2 regions of the uncultured Rossellomorea sp. genome follow, and region 2 is predicted to be linked to the other one. Evidence: a T-box and tRNA genes for the amino acid it is inferred to sense, from the RefSeq annotation. Region 2 holds a T-box; the other holds one or more tRNA genes.

Region 1 (9,716 bases), on a different contig from region 2:
GCATACGCAATGATCCGAAAATATCGGAGTGTTCATCATTTGAAAGCTTTTGTGCGACAGTTATGTGAGGAACGAAAGCGAATTCCGGCTCGTCACCCATGAAGTTTTGACTATGCATGTCATCGTGTAACCCTTGCAGTTCAGGAGTGGAGTTCACCTTGAAATAGATTACATTGTTCACAGGCTGAAAAGAACTTACTTTATACACTTTAAGATTGAATGGATCATATTTCTTTGAAATAGCAGCTAATTTATTAGCGATATCTTTGATTTGATCATCATCTGCACTAAAGACATTTTTTAATGTCAAATGTGGTGGAACTAAAGCATAATGAGGATCATAACGTTTCCTATAAGAGTTTGCGATATCTTGTAGCTTTTTCGATGGGAAAATGACTATACCATAATTCATTTTCTTCAATCCTCCTCTATTTAACTATCTTTGTAATATGTATAGTATAGCAAATTTTTCAAAAATTTAATATAGGGCGAACGAAAGAGGGAAGGTACTTTTCAATATGCAGAAAATAGCTTCCCTCCGTTCATTTGATGAGTATGCTTGAAAGAGGTGAACGAACAATTGTTTAGCTGAACATCATCTTTAAGGCACGTCTTAGATCAGGCTGCCAGTGTTTCCAGGTGTGGTCCCCGTCAAATTCATCATAAAAGGAAGAGAATCCATTATGATCGAATGTTTCGTGAAGCTGACGGTTTGGATTTAAGAAGTCTTTGACTTTCCCGTCCGTCGTTTTCACCTCTGTTTCTTGCTGACCAATGATATGGTAAATGCTTAATAGGTGAGGTTGTGAGAAGTTTTCCACTGCTTCTAACACTTTCTCGTTGACGAAAGGTGACTGAAGAAGAACCTTGCCAAATGTATTTGGATATTTCAATGCGGTCATTAGTGAAACGGTCGCTCCTAATGAATCACCAACCAGGGCACGTCCCATCCCCATATGATAGGTAGGATAATGCTCATCCAGATACGGGACCAATTCATGTGCTAAAAAGCGGATGTAAGCATCATTTTCTTCACCGTGCGGGTGATATTTTCTTCTGCGATCCTCAACATTTTTATAAGGAACCCCGACGATGATCATGTTTTCAATTTCCCTATTCCCGAGAAGTTCATCGACTAATCTAGGTATTCTTCCAAGTTGGAAGTAGTCTTTACCATCCTGGGTAATCAGGAGTGAATATTTATAGAGGGGAGAAAAAGTAGCTGGAAGGTATACGAGCATCTTGATCTCTTCATTCAATTCTTTACTAAAGAGGTTTAATTCGGTTACAGTTCCTCTTGCGGTTGTCATGACGATAGCCTCCTATAATCAGTGTTAACGTTTACAGAAAGATTGTATCATATTCTCTAGGATAATTCCCTAAAGCGGATTGCAATACGAAAATTCAAAACAATGCTATAATTTAAGTAAGTTGATGGACTGTTTAGAAAGGGGTATCAGAATGAGCAAACCTGTACATTCAAGAGATGTAACCAAAGCTGCCTTACAAAGGCTGAAAGATAGGGGCGTATTAATAGAGGATATTGCTGAAATCGTCTATGAAATGCAGTATCCATATAATAATGGATTAAATATGGAAGATTGTATCGACAGTGTGAAGAAAGTGTTGTTGAAAAGGGAGATTCAGCATGCGATCCTCGTAGGGGTGGAATTAGATCAACTTGCTGAGGAGAAGAAGCTTTCCGAGCCCCTTCAATCGATTGTGGAATCAGATGAGGGCTTATTTGGAGTAGACGAGACCATTGCATTGGGTGCAGCACTTGGTTATGGAAGCATCGCTGTTACCACTTTTGGTCATCTTGACAAAAATAAGATTGGCATCATCCGCGACTTGGATACGAAGAACGGGAAGGGTGTACATACCTTTTTAGATGATATCGTGGCAAGTATTGCGGCGAATGCATCTTCAAGAATTGCACATAGCTTGAGGGATCGTGAAGAAAATATCTCGGAAGAAGATAAGATGAAGTTTGAGGATGAAGAGTTAATAGGTTAGAATGTACTTTGATATATAACAGATGGACTGAAGAGGAATGATTCTTTTTCAGTCTTTTTTATATGGACAAATATCTGTGATGGATGAAAAAAGGGTCGGGAAATGTAACCGCTTTATACATTCTCTATACATTTGTGAAATGACTGACAAGATTGGAACAAGCCACATTACAGGTCCCGATCGCAAAATGGGGTGTGAAGATAGTTTTTTTATGAAAAATGTTAAAGGTTTATGTATTTGATTTGACAAGATTGTTACAGACTGTGTTACAATTATTTCGTTAACGTATAAAATTTAATAGGGGGAATTAGAATATGAAAAAACGCAGTTTATTTCTAAGCACTGCACTACTTCTAGTTCTATCTGTCATTCTTGCTGCATGTGGCGGCGGATCAGGTGGAGGATCATCTGAGGGTGAAGGTAACAAAGAGGTTGACTTCATTGGAATTGCTACAGGTGGAACAGGGGGTACATATTACCCGTTAGGCGGAACATTTGCTAAAATCATTCAAGATGAAACAGGAATTAAAGCATCTGCTTCAACATCTGGTGCATCTGCGGAAAATATGGCATCTATTAAAGATGGAAAAACTGAAATCGCTTTTACACAAACAGATATCGCTTCTTATGCATCTGAAGGAACAGAAATGTTCAGCGATAACAAGGTAGAAAATGCACGTGGAATTGCTACTCTTTATCCTGAAACGATTCAAATCGTTACAACAAAGGATTCAGGTATCCAGTCAGTTGAAGATTTAAAGGGTAAAGTCGTTTCAGTCGGTGAAGCAGGATCAGGAACTTTACTTAATGCGAAACAAATCCTGGAAGTTCACGGAATCACTTTAGAAGATTTAGAGGCTCGTAACTTATCATTTGATGATTCAACAACAGGTATCCAAGATGGTACAATCGATGCAGCGTTCATCACTTCAGGTACGCCAACAGGAGCGGTTGAAGGGTTAGCAGCAACGGAAGACATCGCAATCGTACCAGTTGAATCCGGCAAAATCAGTGAGCTGATCGAAAAATATCCGTACTACTCCGAGGACGAAATTCCTTCTGGGACGTACAGTAAAGTCGATGAGGCAGTTACAACAGTTGCTGTTCGTGCAATGTTAGTAACAAATGCTGATATTTCCGAAGATGTAATCTATGATGTTACAAAAGCCATTTTTGAAAATACAGATGCAATCACTCATGCCAAAGGTAAGTTAATCAAGGCTGAAGATGGACTGAAGGGTATGGGAATTGAATTACATCCTGGTGCGAAGAAATACTTTGATGAAAAAGGCGTTTCAATGGAATAGATCCACACCAGCAGATAGACGAAGGGATAGGCCGCGTAAAACGGTCTATTCTTTTGTTTTGGTATAGGCTAAAAATATGGTAAGTAAAGCAGTCGTAAATGGAATGGTGGGGACTTTGTTATGAAGAAAATTACATTCATAGGAACAATTCTCATTATTCTTGCTCTTTTATTCATCACTTTTATTCCCTTTCAAACATATCTGGTAATCGAACCGAGGAGTACGGAGGGTGATCCTGTCAATTTCAGACTACCTGATGATCATACTTTTTCGGTTCGTTACACTCATTCTATCCATCTCTCAGAAGTAGAAGAGTTTTATCGCCAATCTACAGATCAAATTCAACAAACAAAGCTACTTTATGAGGATACTGCCATTGGCATGCCTGCAAATGCAGAAGGAAATGAACACTTTGAAGTAACAAAGGAAGGAAAATACTTAATTTCAAATATGAATAAAGTGTTTCCGTACATTGATATCCGAATCGGGCAAGTAGTTGCCAATCATCGACTCGTGGTTGATGGTAAGGCCTATCCTTTAGCCGACTATTTCGATAAAGGGTCTGTCGTTCGGGTACAATTAAAGAAACAATCACTTTATGATCAGTGGAAAGGAGTGACTGTTGTTGGAAAAAGATAAAGAATTCGAATCATTAACCTCCGAACAACAACAAGAACTACTAGAAAAATATGATCCTGAATCATCAACGAGAAAGCTGCATCATGGACTGTTCAAATGGGTTATATTCTTTGGTTTATTAGCATTTTCATTATTTCAATTAGTAGCATCAATCTTTCAATTCATCCCTAGACAATTATTATTATCCATACATCTAGGGTTCGCTTTATCACTTGTCTTTCTGTTATTCCCGGCAAGAAAGAAAAATTTACGTAAAGATAAAGTGGCTTGGTATGATGTCGTTCTCTCTATCATATCTGTCGGAATTGGAGCGTATTGGCCGATTATGCAGGACGACATTGTCAGCAGAGTCGGATTAATGACATCGCTTGATTTTTATGTTGGTTTTGCTGCGATGATCTTAGTATTAGAAGCAACCCGTCGTGCTGTCGGCTTGCCCATCACCATTATTGCCTCTTCATTCATTCTCTATATGTATTATGGAAGATTGATGCCTGGATTCCTGGCACATAGAGGCTATGATTGGGACGATATCGTTAAAACGATGTTCTTCACAAGTGAAGGGATTCTTGGAACGCCATTATATGTTTCAGCAACCTTCATCTTCCTGTTCTTGTTATTCGGTGCCTTCCTCGTTAAAACCGGCGTGGGTCAATACTTTAATGATCTGGCTGTTGCGATCGCCGGTAAACGCACTGGTGGTCCTGCAAAGGTTGCCATATTCTCGAGTGCATTGCAAGGAACGATCAGCGGAAGTTCCGTTGCGAACGTTGTAACATCTGGTTCCTTTACGATTCCAATGATGAAAAAGCTTGGCTATCGTAAAGAGTTTGCAGGTGGAGTAGAGGCAGCAGCATCAACGGGTGGCCAGTTAATGCCCCCAATCATGGGAGCTGCAGCATTCCTAATGGTTGAATTCATCGGTGGTATCTCTTACTGGGATATTGCAAAGGCTGCCACCATTCCTGCTCTTTTGTATTTCACAGGAATTTGGATTATGACTCATTTTGAAGCGAAGCGCATCGGTCTTCGGGGACTTTCAGACGAAGAAATGCCGAATCGTAAAGAAGTTTTAAAGAAAATCTACTTATTAATGCCGATTCTTACGGTCATTATTTTATTAGTCAGTGGTATGAGTGTTATGCGTGCAGCACTTTGGTCAATTGTTGCTACAATCGTGATTAGTGCGATTCGAAAAGAGACAAGGATTGGCTTTAAAGATGCAGTCGACGCACTAGTAGATGGTGCTCGGACTGCTCTTTCCGTAGCTGTAGCGACTGCTGCTGCAGGGATGATTGTCGGGGTAGTGACGAAAACCGGATTAGGCCTTACACTTGCGAATGGTTTGGTTGACCTTGCTGCAGACTTAACAAATTCAACAGAAGGTAAATTAATCCTGACATTGGTGTTTACGATGATTGCATCGATTGTGTTGGGAATGGGATCACCAACAACGGCCAACTATGTAATCACGTCCACAATCGCGGCACCTGCGATCATCCTGTTAGGTGCACCTGAGTTAGCGGCTCATTTATTTGTCTTTTACTTTGGTATCATCGCAGATATCACGCCACCAGTGGCTCTTGCAGCATTTGCCGCCGCAGGGGTATCAGGAGGGGAGCCGATACGGACCGGGGTCAATTCTGCCAAATTAGCGATTGCCGCCTTTATCATTCCGTATATGTTCGTACTGTCTCCTGAGTTGCTTATGATTGATACAACAATCCCTGAATTATTATGGGTTGTATTTACCGCCATTACGGGAATGATGGCCATTGGTGCAGGTATGATTGGATATTGGTACCGAAGAGTGTATATTATAGAACGTTTTCTTTGTGTAGCAGCTGGATTAATGCTGATCTATCCAGAGGGCATGACAGATATCTTAGGATTAATCCTGTTCGGTGTAATGTTGGCTTTACAATTCTTCATTAAAAGGGAAGACAAAACACCAACGAAAGCAACAGCATAAACAAACGTGAGGCTGGCCCTTTATAGGGTCAGCCTCTTGTATTTTAGTTACCAACTAGGATATAGTTCGTTTCTCATAACAAAGAAGGGGATAAGCGGCCAAAATATCATGTAGTCTGAATCGGCGAAACGCTTCTCGTAAAAAGCAATAGGCCAGAATAATGTCCCCATCGATTTTTTTTACTATGATTTTTCTTTTCGTACAAATGGACTCAGGATTCATATAGATTATTTCAATGGGGCGTTGGTCCATGAATGAGCGATGTAATACCGTATACATTTTTGAACTCCTCTCCTGGAAGTATACTCATAGTATATGCGAACGAATGTTCTTCTATACATGGATTCCCAGAAGAAAAATGTATAGAACAAAAAAATGATTGACATTTTTCCCATTATGACTATAATTTAATATATACCTTCCATTGCGACTTGTTAGCTCAGTGGGAGAGCACTTCCTTGACAGGGAAGGGGTCGTGGGTTCGAATCCCTCACAGGTCATACATAAAGAAAGCCTGCACCTTATTTAAGGTGCAGGCTTTCTTCTTTTATATGTAGATCAGTCTTTTATAAAGAACTCTCAGAGTTAAAGGTCAGCGCCGAGGAAAGCGAGCTTCCTGCAGCGGAAATCAACTACCACAAATATTGTGAAAAGAGGCAAGTAAAAAGGACTCTGTTGGAATTCACGTAAGAGTCCTTGCCAAAATCATATTATGATATGATCAATTCTTTTAATTGACTTCTAATTCTTCCTCAAAATAAAACGTGCCGGGATGTTCTTTTACGATATATGAGTATCGCTTCATGTTTTTAACGTATTGCCATTTCAATATTGTCACTGTTTCGCCAGTTTCCTTTATCGTAACCATTGCGCCATTACTAAACCGATTTTTTGTGGATTTCATTGGGCACTCCCTTTCATATTCTCTTATTATACCACAGGTTACCCTGCATTTTAGACTCCCATTAGTGATAAATCTTGATAAAAATATTGTTAGCGCTTTAAAGGGCATAAGGGCAGTATTCATTAGTCATACCAAGAAACCCTTTGATGGGGGAAGTTTGTCTCAAGAGGTCTGACTTTCAAAACTTCTCCTTGAAGAACTTGCTTATTTGTTTCATTACTGTTATTCTATAGAAGAATTATTTTTGTCCGGTATACGAGGGAAGAACAAGATTTGGTTTTCACCTGATATCGCAAGAATAGTAATACATTGTGTGTAACGCACTTTAGGAGGCAACAAACATGGAAAATGGTAAAGTAAAATGGTTTAACGCAGAAAAAGGTTTCGGATTCATCGAAGTAGAAGGTGGAGACGACGTATTCGTACACTTCTCAGCGATCCAAGGTGAAGGTTTCAAATCTCTTGACGAAGGTCAAGAAGTATCTTTCGACGTAGAACAAGGTGCTCGTGGACCACAAGCAGCTAACGTACGTAAAGCATAATCTAACTTTACAACTCCAAAAACAGACTCATTCGTGAGTCTGTTTTTTTATGGAGATATTTAAATGACCCGGGCTAAATAAAAGAACCGATGCACGTCAGTCGGGTATGCCCCAATGAAACCGGACACTTGTAAAAACAGCTTCCTTCACATTTCCTGCTATTTATTTTCCTAAATCTTTCTTTGTCATTTCACTGCGAATATTGAGTTCTTTCGAGAATTCAGTATCGCTTTTTTTGTTGTTTGGGTATTTATTTTTTCGTTCACGATTATCATTTTTATTAGTCATCGTTGTTTCCTCCTAAATTGTTAATGGTTGTTTCATTCTTATTCTTTACAAGTGATATTTCGTTATCCTTGGTAAGTAAGGGAAGGGGTTTTGAGTAGACAGAATTTTAAAAACATTATATCTTTTTTCTCCATACAACGCTAAAATTATAATATATGCTTTACATGAGTGGAGGGATTGATAGTGGAAATGAAAGAAATAGTCGCCTTAGTGACAGGTGGTGCATCCGGACTGGGGGAAGCTACAGTAAGAAGGATCATTGAGGAAGGTGGTAAGGCGTATATACTGGATCTCAATGAAGAGAGAGCAACTGCCTTGAAAGAGGAGTATGGAGAATCCATTGGATTTTATAAAACAGACGTTACAAAGGAAGATCAGGTGTTAAAAGCCTTGAAAGGGTCGATAAAGGCTTTTGGCGGTTTTAATACAGTAGTGAATTGTGCAGGGATTGCTCCACCAGGGAAAGTGGTTGGAAGAAAAGGGATTCACTCTCTTGATCGCTTTTCCAAGGTAATTGAGATTAACTTAATTGGTACGTTCAATGTGATTCGTTTGGCTGCAGAGAGGATGATGGGAAATACTCCAAACGAGCATGGGGAAAGAGGAGTTATCGTCAATACAGCTTCAGTTGCGGCATTTGACGGGCAAATCGGTCAGGCTGCTTATAGTGCATCAAAGGGGGGAGTGGTCGGGATGACACTTCCGATTGCCAGGGAGCTTGCAAGGGATGGTATCAGAGTCATGACGATTGCGCCAGGGTTATTTCATACCCCGATGTTTGACACTCTGCCGGATGAAGCAAGAAATTCGCTTGGGAAAATGGTGCCCTTTCCCCCAAGGCTCGGTTACCCTTCTGAATATGCTCAATTAGTGAAGAGTATACTCGAAAATCCAATGCTGAACGGTGAAACGATCCGATTGGACGGGGCGATTAGAATGCAGCCTAAGTAACCATTTGAAACTATGGGGAAATGTAAACCACTAAGTGAATGCATGTTCATTCATTTTCATGTAAATGAAAACGCTTAATAAAGGGCATCCCGTATGAAAAGAGGTCGAGTAAGTATGAAACATCCTTATTTAACGGAGGATCATAGCATATTCAGGCAGGCACTTCGAAAATTTTTACTTAAAGAAGCTTATCCTTTTTATGATGATTGGGAGAAAAACAGAATGGTGCCCAGGTCGTTTTGGGTGAAAATGGGAGAAAAAGGGTTTCTTTGTCCCGACGTTGACGAAGAGTACGGTGGAAGCGGAGTGGATTGGGGATTTTCCGTCATTATCAATGAAGAATTGGAACGGGTGGGTTCTGGTCTGATCGGGATAGGATTGCACAGTGACATTGTAGTCCCGTATATATCTGAATATGGAAGTGAGGAACAGAAAAAAAAGTGGCTTCCTGAATGCACGAGTGGAAACATGATAACCGCCATTGCCATGACAGAACCTGGTACAGGATCTGATTTAGCCGGGATTAAAACGACGGCTAAGCTTGAGGGGGACCACTATATTGTGAATGGTCAAAAGACCTTCATCACAAATGGTATACAGGGGGATTTAGTGATTGTGGCATGTAAAACAGATACCACTATCAGTCCGCCTCACAAGGGTATTAGTTTGTTGGCTATCGAAAGGGATGCACCCGGATTCTCCAGGGGAAGGAAGCTTGAGAAAGTTGGTTTGCACTGTCAAGATACAGCCGAGCTGATCTTTGAGGATTGCAAGGTGCCGAAAGATAATTTGATTGGGGAAGAGGGCAAAGGATTTCAATATCTGATGAATAAGCTCCAGCAAGAACGTCTTATCGTAGCGATTGCTGCTCAGACTGCTTCAGAAGAAATGTTCTCTCTTACGATGGATTATGTGAAAAGCCGTCAAGCGTTCGGAAGGGCAATTGGTGAATTTCAGAATACACAATTTAAGATAGCGGAAATGGCGACGGATATTGAGATGGGCAGGGTATTCCTCGATGGTTTGATCGCCGAACATATGGATGGGAAAGATGTCGTGACGAAGGTTTCCATGGCCAAATATAAATTGACTGAAAT
Region 2 (9,716 bases):
CTAGCCAGGCCAGCAATATGTACAGCTTCTTTTTTACTGATAATGTCATGTCTATCCTCCAAAGGTTCCGTTCGATTTAATATAGTTCTATGATACTATACTAGTTAAATAGTCACAAGTTTATGAATATTTTATCAAAGCGGTTCGATAAAGTCACTTACTTTTTTCTGTAATTTTTTAATTCATTCAGAAGATATGGTTTTACCTCAGATAGAAAATACAAAGAACCTGTTATGAGCAGTACTTCATTTTCTTTCAGCCCCGGGATCTTCTCTTGAAGAAACTCTTTCCAACGAGAAACTTTAACCTTATCAGGATGGGAAGATAATCCGTAAAGCTCTTCAGCTGATGCCACTCTTGGAAAGTCAAAGGTCGTGAACCCGATCGCATCCACTGCTTCTTCAAGATGAGAAATCATCGGCCGTAAGTCTTTGTCATTCAATGCGGAAAATAGAACCGTCACCCTCTTCTCCATAAAGCGATCCTGTATGGTTTTCACCAAGGCGCTAATTCCTTCAGGGTTATGAGCACCATCGATGTATATTTCAGGTTTATCTGAAAGGAGTTCCATCCTCCCCGGCCATGATGACTTTTTCAATCCAGCATTTATGTGTGTTCCTTCTACATTTATGACATGCTCTTCAGAAAGCAGCTCAATTACCTTTATGGCAAGTGCGGCATTGTTCATTTGGTGAGTACCTATCATCGCAAGCTCGTACGTTTCATGTAAAGAAGGTGAATGATAGGAAAATTTTTCACCTTTTTCAAGGATCGAAAGACGTTCCACTGAGAAATCCTTTCCAAGTTCAAATAGATCGCTATCCATTTCTAATGCTCTACCTTTTATCACATCCGCCGCTTCTTTTTGGTGGACCCCTGATATGACAGGAACGGAACGCTTGATGATACCGGCTTTCTCATAGGCGATGTCTTCTAATCTGCTTCCTAAAAATTGCATATGATCAAGGCCGATACTCGTTATGACTGAAACCATCGGGGTGATGACATTCGTTGAATCGAGTCTTCCACCAAGTCCAACCTCATAAAGGACGAGATCGACCGGTTTCATTTCGGCAAAATAATAAAAGCTCATGGCTGTAATGACCTCGAATTCAGAAGGACTTCCCCATTCTGATTGTTCCATGCTCTCGGCAATGGGCTTTATTTTCTCCACAAGAAAAGTTAAGTCCTCATCTGAAACAGGATCTCCATTGATACTGATTCTTTCATTAAAACGTTCAAAGTATGGAGAAGTAAAGGTGCCTACAGAATACCCTGCTTCCTGTAATATGTTTCGCAAATAGGTTACAGTAGATCCCTTACCGTTTGTTCCCCCGATATGAACGGTTTTGAGCTTTTCATGAGGGTTTCCAAGCTTCTCTAACAAGCACTGCATTCTCTCCAGACCCGGTTTGATTCCAAGTCTGAGTCTTGAGTGTATCCATTCAACGGCTTTATCATAGGTTAACAATTATTATTCACTCCCTCTTTTAGGTTTCATTAGAAAAAGGGCTCTAATCGGATCTGATTGCTGAAGAGGATCTCCCCATAACAATCAGACCTGATTTTAAAGCCCTCTTCTTAACCTCTATTCACTCGGCAAAATTAAACTGACTTCAGCTCTTCTATTCTTGCTTTAACAGTCGCTTGTTTCTCTAAATAATCTTTTTCTTTTGCTTTTTCCTCATCTACTACTTTCTGAGGGGCTTTGCTTACAAATTTCTCATTGTTCAGCTTACCTTGAACACGGGAAACTTCCTTCGTCCATTTCTCCAACTCTTTTTGCAGGCGGGCAATTTCCTCTTCGATGTTGATCAGCCCTTCTAATGGAAGGAATAAGTCCACACCTGTAACGACTGCGGTCATCGCTTTTTCCGGTGTATCTAGATTTGTACCCATTTCAAGCTTCTCCGGGTTACAGAATTTTTCGATATACGCTTTGTTCTTCTCGATGATTGTTAGCGTATGTGCATCTTTCGCCTTTAGCATCAAGTTGATTTGCTTGCTCATCGGCGTGTTAACCTCAGCACGGACATTACGTACAGCACGAATGATATCAACGAGCAGCTTCATCTCTTCTGCTGCCGCTTGGTCTGTAAGTTCTTCTTGAACCGTCGGCCATGCAGCCACCGTAATGGATTCGCCTTGATGCGGCAAGTTCTGCCATATTTCCTCGGTAATAAACGGCATGAATGGGTGTAGAAGTCTCATTGTGTTGTCCAGGACATGAGCCAGAATCGAACGGGTCGTTTTCTTAGCTGCTTCGTCCTCGCCATATAAAGGCAATTTAGCCATTTCAATATACCAATCACAGAAGTCATCCCAGATAAAGTTGTAAAGAACACGACCAACTTCACCAAACTCGTAACGATCCGCTAAACGTGTTACGGTTTCAATCGTTTCATTTAATCGGGTAAGGATCCATTTGTCAGCAACAGATTTTTCACCTGATAAATCAATTTCGTCATAGGTCATACCGTCCATATTCATAAGGGCGAAGCGTGATGCGTTCCAGATCTTATTCGCAAAGTTCCAAACAGATTCTACTTTCTCAAAGGAGAAGCGTAAATCCTGACCCGGTGAGCTGCCTGTAGATAGGAAGTAGCGTAGGGAATCTGCTCCATACTTTTCGATGACATCCATTGGATCTACACCGTTTCCTAATGACTTACTCATCTTACGCCCATCTGCATCCCGAACCAGTCCGTGAATCAGTACGTCTTTAAATGGACGTTCTCCCGTGAACTCCAGTCCCTGGAAGATCATGCGAGATACCCAGAATCCGATAATGTCATATCCCGTCACAAGTGTGTTGGTTGGGTAGTACCGTTTAAAGTCCTCTGCATTCAGATCTGGCCAGCCCATTGTTGAAAACGGCCATAGAGCAGAACTGAACCATGTATCCAGTACATCCTCTTCCTGTGTCCAGTTTTCAATATCTTCCGGTGCTTCATTGTTTACATAGATTTCGCCCGTTTCTTTATGATACCAGGCAGGGATGCGGTGTCCCCACCAAAGCTGACGGGAAATACACCAGTCACGCGTGTTTTCCATCCAGCGCAGGTATGACGTTTCAAAGCGATCAGGTACAAAGTTGACCTTGTTTTCATCCTGCTGAAGTTTTACCGCTTCTTCTGCCAGAGGATCCATTTTAACGAACCATTGAGTAGAAAGATATGGCTCAACGACTGCTCCACTTCTTTCTGAGTGGCCAACTGAATGCATATGCTCTTCAATCTTGAACAGAACGCCGGCTTCTTGAAGGTCTTTCACGATTTCCTTACGACATTGGAATCGATCCATCCCTTGGTATTTATCCGCCTTTTCATTCATGGTTCCATCTTCATTCATTACAAGAATACGTTCTAAATTGTGACGATTACCGATTTCGAAGTCATTCGGATCGTGTGCAGGCGTAATTTTCACTGCTCCGGAACCAAATTCCATATCAACGTAATCATCTCCTACAATCGGAATTTCACGTCCCACGATTGGAAGGGTAACTGTTTTACCGATTAGATGCTTGTAGCGATCATCTTCCGGGTGTACTGCAACTGCCGTATCACCAAGCATGGTTTCAGGGCGGGTTGTGGCAATTTCAATATGACCACTTCCATCAGCCAACGGATATTTCATATGATAGAATGCGCCTTGTACATCCTGATGAATAACCTCAATGTCTGAAAGGGCGGTTTTCGTTGCCGGGTCCCAGTTGATGATGTATTCACCACGGTAAATCAGGCCTTTATTATAAAGGTCGACAAATACCTTTTGTACAGCTTCCGATAAACCTTCATCCAACGTGAAACGTTCTCGGCTATAATCTAAGCCTAATCCAACTTTAGACCATTGCTGACGGATATGCTCGGCATATTCTTCTTTCCACTTCCACGTTTCTTCTACGAACTTTTCACGGCCCAAGTCATAGCGTGAAATACCCTGATTACGAAGTTTTTCATCCACTTTCGCTTGTGTTGCAATTCCTGCATGGTCCATACCTGGCAGCCATAATACATCGTAACCCTGCATTCGCTTCATTCTGGTCAGGATATCTTGCAGGGTTGTGTCCCAAGCATGACCAAGATGAAGTTTCCCCGTTACGTTCGGCGGAGGGATGACGATGGTGTAAGGCTCTTTCTCCTTATCGTTTGTCGCTTCGAAGTACTTCCCTTCGAGCCACCATTTGTAGCGTCCCTGCTCAATGGCATTCGGATCATATTTCGTCGGCATTGCTAATTGCTGATCTTGAGTTTCCATTTGTTTTCCTCCTATATTAGTGCGAATAAGTACACTTTTCTAAAAAAATAAAAAAATCCCCCGTCCTATGAAAAGGACGAAGGATTCCATTCGCGGTACCACCTTTTTTCTCAGGAGAAATAAACCTCCTGAACTCTCGACGATTATAACGGCTTTTAACCGGCTTCTACTACTGAAATTCATAGAAACAGCTCTCCAGGCGACCTTCCATTGTCTTAACGTAGAAAATCTCTCACCAAACGATTTTCCTCTCTGAAAGTAAGGGCCAATGTACTCTTCCTGTTCATTGCTTTTAAGGCATTATTTATTTACTAATTATAGTATAGGAAAAGATAAACTTTCGTCAATCATTATCGCCAATTTTTAATAAAAATATTCATTTCGCCTACTCAGGCACCATTCTATCCTGTATTCATAAGATAAAGTAGTGAATATACCCAGGAGAGTGAGTGGAAGAATATGAAAAAAATCAATCAATATACCATGCAGAAATGGATGGGAAACGCCCGGTTAATATGTAAGCAATTCATCATCCCCTTTACGATCTTTCAAGGGGTCCGGACCATTTTGCTCCCAACCACTTTTGATGTCCTTCTTTTAACTCTGTTTATCGGTATAGGCCTTGCCATTTATTTCGATTGGATTTAATGGACTGACGAGATGTGGACTTCGCCAGTCCTTTTTTTATTCTGCTTCAGCCGCCTGCTCCTGTTTCTTTTTTTCCATTTCATCTAAACGCATGACAACGTATTCTGTATTTTTCAGCAGCCAGTAGTGTCGTTGCAATTTTTTGAGGGATTTACGTTCATTCCGCTTATCCTTCGGTGTATGAAAATACTTTTCCACCACTGCAATGACAGAGCTTGGATAAGCTAAATAACTCATGAACAGGAGCCGCTCTTCATTACGTACAGTAAAATGCAGAAAATAAGTGGTAAGCCACTCGACACATTCCTCGTAATACTTAGGATAGGTTTTCAACGTTCTCGACAAAAACGGCAAGAGATCATGAAATGGAGAAGCCATCCTTGAGTTCTCAAAGTTATGGAAATACCCCAACCCTCTTTCATCGAATAGAAAGTGCTCCGTCGAAACCTTTCCGTGGGTGATGACGGTCCTAACCTTTTCCAGCTCCTTCGTCTCTTCATACCACTCATCAAGCATCTTGCGTGAAAATTTCAACGCTTGAGTGGCATCCTTGTAATACATGCAGAAATGCAATTGAAAAGGAGACATATACGTTGTTTTTTCACATGCCTCAACATACTCATCGAGAAACTGTTGTTCTTTATCCCACCTGGATGTCAACTGCTCGTAATGAGATTCTCTCTCTTCTTTATCAATCTTTACTTCTTGAGACGAAAGAGTATGCAATCTTGCCAATTCCCGGAACATTTTCTGATGCTTTTCAAATTGATCTTCCCTTTCCAGGTTCAACAGCCAGGGCATCACATAGTATAACTCCCCTTCATTCCACACCGCATAACGCCCATCCAAAGTCGGGTAGATCGGAACAATGCGGTTATATCCCCTTTGAAACAATAGTTGCACATTCCGGACAAAGTCAACTCCAGTCTGGGCCGGGATCTGCTTAACAGCCAGAGTGCCTTTATTGGAAAACACTTTGGAAATCTTCCCGTAGCTCTCAACAAAATGGGGTTCTACGCCATAAGGTTGTAAGACATGCTTTAATCCATCAAGCGTTTGTACCATTCCTCTCACCTTCTAAGATTACTTTTCTAAAAAAAACGGACTAACTCCAATGAATTTGGTGTCAGCCCCATTCTTTCCTCTATATGTCCATTACGCTATTCTTATGTCTTAAGCGGGAACGACTTTACCCATATTCCTCTACCCTTTGAAGACATACTCGCTTTTCGGGATATAAAGAACCTGCCCTACATAGACGTCTTGATTGGCTTCAAGTTGATTGACCCTTAATAGCTGCGGAATGGTCAAATCATACTTTTCTGCAATATAGTCCAGGGTCTCACCCTCTTGAACAATGCATACCCGTAATGTTGCGCCCTTTTCCTCATCTTTTCTTGCAAAGAAATCGGTTAATGAAATGCTTTCATATTTCTTTTTACCTTTTGTCTTTTTCTTTTCTTCCGGTTCTTCCCCGCTTTCTTCCATCTCCGCTTCTACAGCTGATGAGGACGACTCTTCTTCTTCGGCTTCCTGCTGCTTGTATTTAGGAGGCGGCGTGTAGGCGGCCTTTGGTTCAGACGGCTGCTCTTCTGATGACTCACTTAGTTCATGCTGAGGCAACTCAAACACGTTTTCTTTCCTGAAATAATTTTCCTCATAGGAATGAGTTGGCTGAGCACCGTATTGAATCTGTACGGGTATCTCATCCTCCTCTTCAGATGGTGGTGTCCGTCCTTCCAGATTAAACGGCTGGTACTCGTCGTCTTCAGAATCCTCTTCTTCCTCCTGCTCTTCAACGTTCGCCGTTAATTCTTCGACGTCGTAGTTCTCATACTCGTATACTTCTTCTCTTTCTTCTTGCTCTTCTTCTGTTTCTACTTCTTCCTCCGCTGTATCTTCTTCTACTTCGGCAACTGCACTAGAACGGTAAAGCGGCTCGTATTCTTCCTCTCTGCTAAATTCAGCTTCAAGGGGAGTGTGCGTCTGCTGTTCACCATAAATCCCTGTAATCGTTAAATCGGCATTCAATTTTAAACAAGCATTCTCAGGAACCATGTAATCGAATGACTCAACGAATACGTCGATATCGCCCAGATTGGCAATTCTATTTTTCGGAATCGTCACATCGACAGGGAAACGGTGGACAAATTCATACTCACCTTTTTCCCTCTTTTCCACTATTTGTACAAACTTACCACCTGCTTCAAACTCATCCTCTTCTTCGTCCCTAGGTGAAGTTGGTAAATATTCACCGGAAAGATCAAGGCTTCCCCTGATAAGTACGTACTGCTCTTGCTCTTGTATCGTTATATGAGGATCTAAGGAGATAGATAGCAATTCTTCAACTTCCTGTCCTTTTTTAAACCAAATTGATTCTTCCAAGGAAAATCGCAAACACGATTGTTGTTCTTGTGACAAAAGAAATTCCTCCTTTCAGGTTCCAAACAAAGAAATAGTAAACAATGCCATTATCACTTTATGAAACGAAAAGGAGGATTATGATAGGAAAACGAATATAAATAGCCGATCCCTAAAAAGGATCGGCTATCATCACTACTTCTTACTAATCTTTTCAAACGCTTTTTCCGCTGCTTCAAGGGTCTTTTCAATATCTTCATCTGTATGAGCTGTCGATAAGAATAGTCCTTCGAATTGGGAAGGTGGCAAGAATACACCTTCGTGTGCCATTTCACGGTAGTAATCAGCAAACATATCAAGATCAGACGACTTGGCACCTTCGTAGTTGGTTACTTCTTCATTCGTAAAGAAGATCCCGATCATGGAGCCTGCACGATTGATTCTGTGAGGGATGTTGTGCTTTTCTGCCGCTTTCTTTAAGCCTTCTTCCAGCAGGTCTGCTTTGCGGGCAAACTCTGTGTACGTTTCAGGAGTCAGCTGGCTCAGGGTTTCATATCCAGCTGTCATCGCCAATGGATTTCCGGATAGAGTTCCAGCTTGATAAATCGGACCGCTTGGAGCGATTCTCTCCATGATTTCAGCCTTACCGCCATATGCACCTACCGGCAGACCTCCACCAATCACTTTACCTAAGCAAGTTAAGTCGGGTGTTACGTTATAGTAGCCTTGGGCACATCCGTATCCGACACGGAACCCGGTCATGACTTCATCAAATATTAACAGTGAACCATGATTCTCCGTGACTTCACGCAGGCCTTCCAGGAAGCCTGGCTGAGGTGGAACGACCCCCATATTACCGGCAACAGGTTCTACGATCACACCGGCAATATCATCACCAAATTGTTCAAAGGCATAGCGGATGCTTTCTAAATCATTGTAAGGCACCGTAATCGTGTTCTTTGCCACGCCTTCAGGTACACCAGGGCTGTCAGGCAGGCCAAGAGTCGCCACACCGGATCCTGCTTTGATTAATAAAGAGTCACCATGACCGTGGTAGCAGCCTTCAAACTTGATGATTTTATTGCGGCCTGTGTATCCGCGAGCCAGACGAAGGGCACTCATCGTCGCTTCCGTACCAGAAGACACCATACGTACGACTTCGATACTTGGTACTCTTTCAATTACAAGCTGGGCTAGCTTGTTTTCGATTTCAGTCGGGGCACCGAAACTTGTCCCGTTTTCCGCTACTTTTTTAATGGACTCCACCACGCGGTCATTGCTGTGACCAAGAATGAGTGGTCCCCAGGATAGAACATAGTCAATGTATTCATTTCCATCAATATCGTAAATTTTAGATCCTTTTCCTTTTTCCATGAATATGGGATCCATCTTAACTGATTTGAATGCGCGAACGGGACTATTCACTCCGCCGGGCATTAGCTTTACTGCTTCTTTGAACGCTTGCTTCGATTTCTCATATGAACGCAATATCGGTTCCTCCTTTAGTGATCTTTCAGTCATCCTTACAGGAACTTTCCACCAATTAGGATAACCAATTCGCTACATCTTTTGCGAAATACGTAATGATGAGGTCTGCACCCGCACGTTTCATGCTAGTCAGCTTTTCCATTACGATTTCCTGTTCGTTTACCCAGCCGTTTTGAGCCGCCGCTTTCACCATGCTGTACTCTCCACTAACATTATAAGCGACAACCGGCGCATTAAAACGGTCTTTCACTTCCCGCATGATATCTAAATAGGAAAGGGCAGGTTTGACAATTAAGAAGTCTGCGCCTTCTTCAATATCGGACTGTGCTTCTCTTAACGCTTCCAGGCGATTGGCAGGATCCATCTGATACGTTCTGCGATCTCCGAATTGCGGAGTTGAGTGTGCGGCATCACGGAATGGACCATAGAAGCTTGAGGAGTACTTAACGGCATATGACATGATCGGCACATCATGATAGCCGGCCTCGTCCAATCCGTGGCGGATCGCTGCAACGAATCCATCCATCATATTGGAAGGGGCAATGATATCAGCACCCGCTTCAGCCTGGCTGACAGCCGTTTTTGCTAATAGATCAAGCGTAGGATCGTTCAGTACTTTTCCATCTTTGACGATTCCACAATGTCCGTGGCTCGTATATTGACATAAACATGTATCGGCAATGACGACAAGCTCAGGATAATGTTCCTTCACAAACCGGGTTGCCCGTTGTACGATCCCGTGGTCATGATACGCTTGTGTTCCTACCTCATCTTTTTCAGCTGGCACACCGAAAAGAATAATGGATTTTATACCCAGGGAAACCACTTCATCCATCTCTGCTTTTAAGTTATCAAGGGAAATATGATAAACTCCTGGCATGGAAGGAACGACATTCTTAATGTTTTCCCCTTCCACTATAAACAATGGATAGATTAAATCTTCTTTTCTTAGATGAGTTTCT

The links. The T-box of region 2 lies ahead of Q1B03_RS04890 (valine--tRNA ligase). A T-box ahead of a tRNA ligase gene usually reads a tRNA of that ligase, here a tRNA-Val.
Region 1: it has a tRNA-Val gene. The T-box ahead of Q1B03_RS04890 (valine--tRNA ligase) is inferred to sense a tRNA for this amino acid. The anticodon was not compared.

The regions. Positions count from the first base shown of each region.
Region 1 is NZ_CANKZT010000002.1:299,599-309,314, forward strand. It holds gene Q1B03_RS08455 (YjcG family protein) at 1-412, opposite strand, end outside; gene Q1B03_RS08460 (esterase family protein) at 585-1,310, opposite strand; gene Q1B03_RS08465 (phosphatidylglycerophosphatase A) at 1,462-2,016, shown strand; gene Q1B03_RS08470 (TAXI family TRAP transporter solute-binding subunit) at 2,331-3,323, shown strand; gene Q1B03_RS08475 (DUF1850 domain-containing protein) at 3,444-3,962, shown strand; gene Q1B03_RS08480 (TRAP transporter permease) at 3,949-5,934, shown strand; tRNA gene Q1B03_RS08485 (tRNA-Val) at 6,363-6,434, shown strand; gene Q1B03_RS08490 (cold-shock protein) at 7,180-7,380, shown strand; gene Q1B03_RS08495 (hypothetical protein) at 7,543-7,668, opposite strand; gene Q1B03_RS08500 (3-hydroxyacyl-CoA dehydrogenase) at 7,852-8,619, shown strand; gene Q1B03_RS08505 (acyl-CoA dehydrogenase family protein) at 8,734-9,716, shown strand, end outside.
Region 2 is NZ_CANKZT010000001.1:912,308-922,023, forward strand. It holds gene Q1B03_RS04880 (sensor domain-containing diguanylate cyclase) at 1-49, opposite strand, end outside; gene Q1B03_RS04885 (folylpolyglutamate synthase/dihydrofolate synthase family protein) at 158-1,471, opposite strand; gene Q1B03_RS04890 (valine--tRNA ligase) at 1,606-4,257, opposite strand; T-box leader at 4,327-4,553, opposite strand; gene Q1B03_RS04895 (hypothetical protein) at 4,717-4,905, shown strand; gene ysxE (spore coat protein YsxE) at 4,942-5,970, opposite strand; gene spoVID (stage VI sporulation protein D) at 6,109-7,326, opposite strand; gene hemL (glutamate-1-semialdehyde 2,1-aminomutase) at 7,462-8,754, opposite strand; gene hemB (porphobilinogen synthase) at 8,810-9,716, opposite strand, start outside.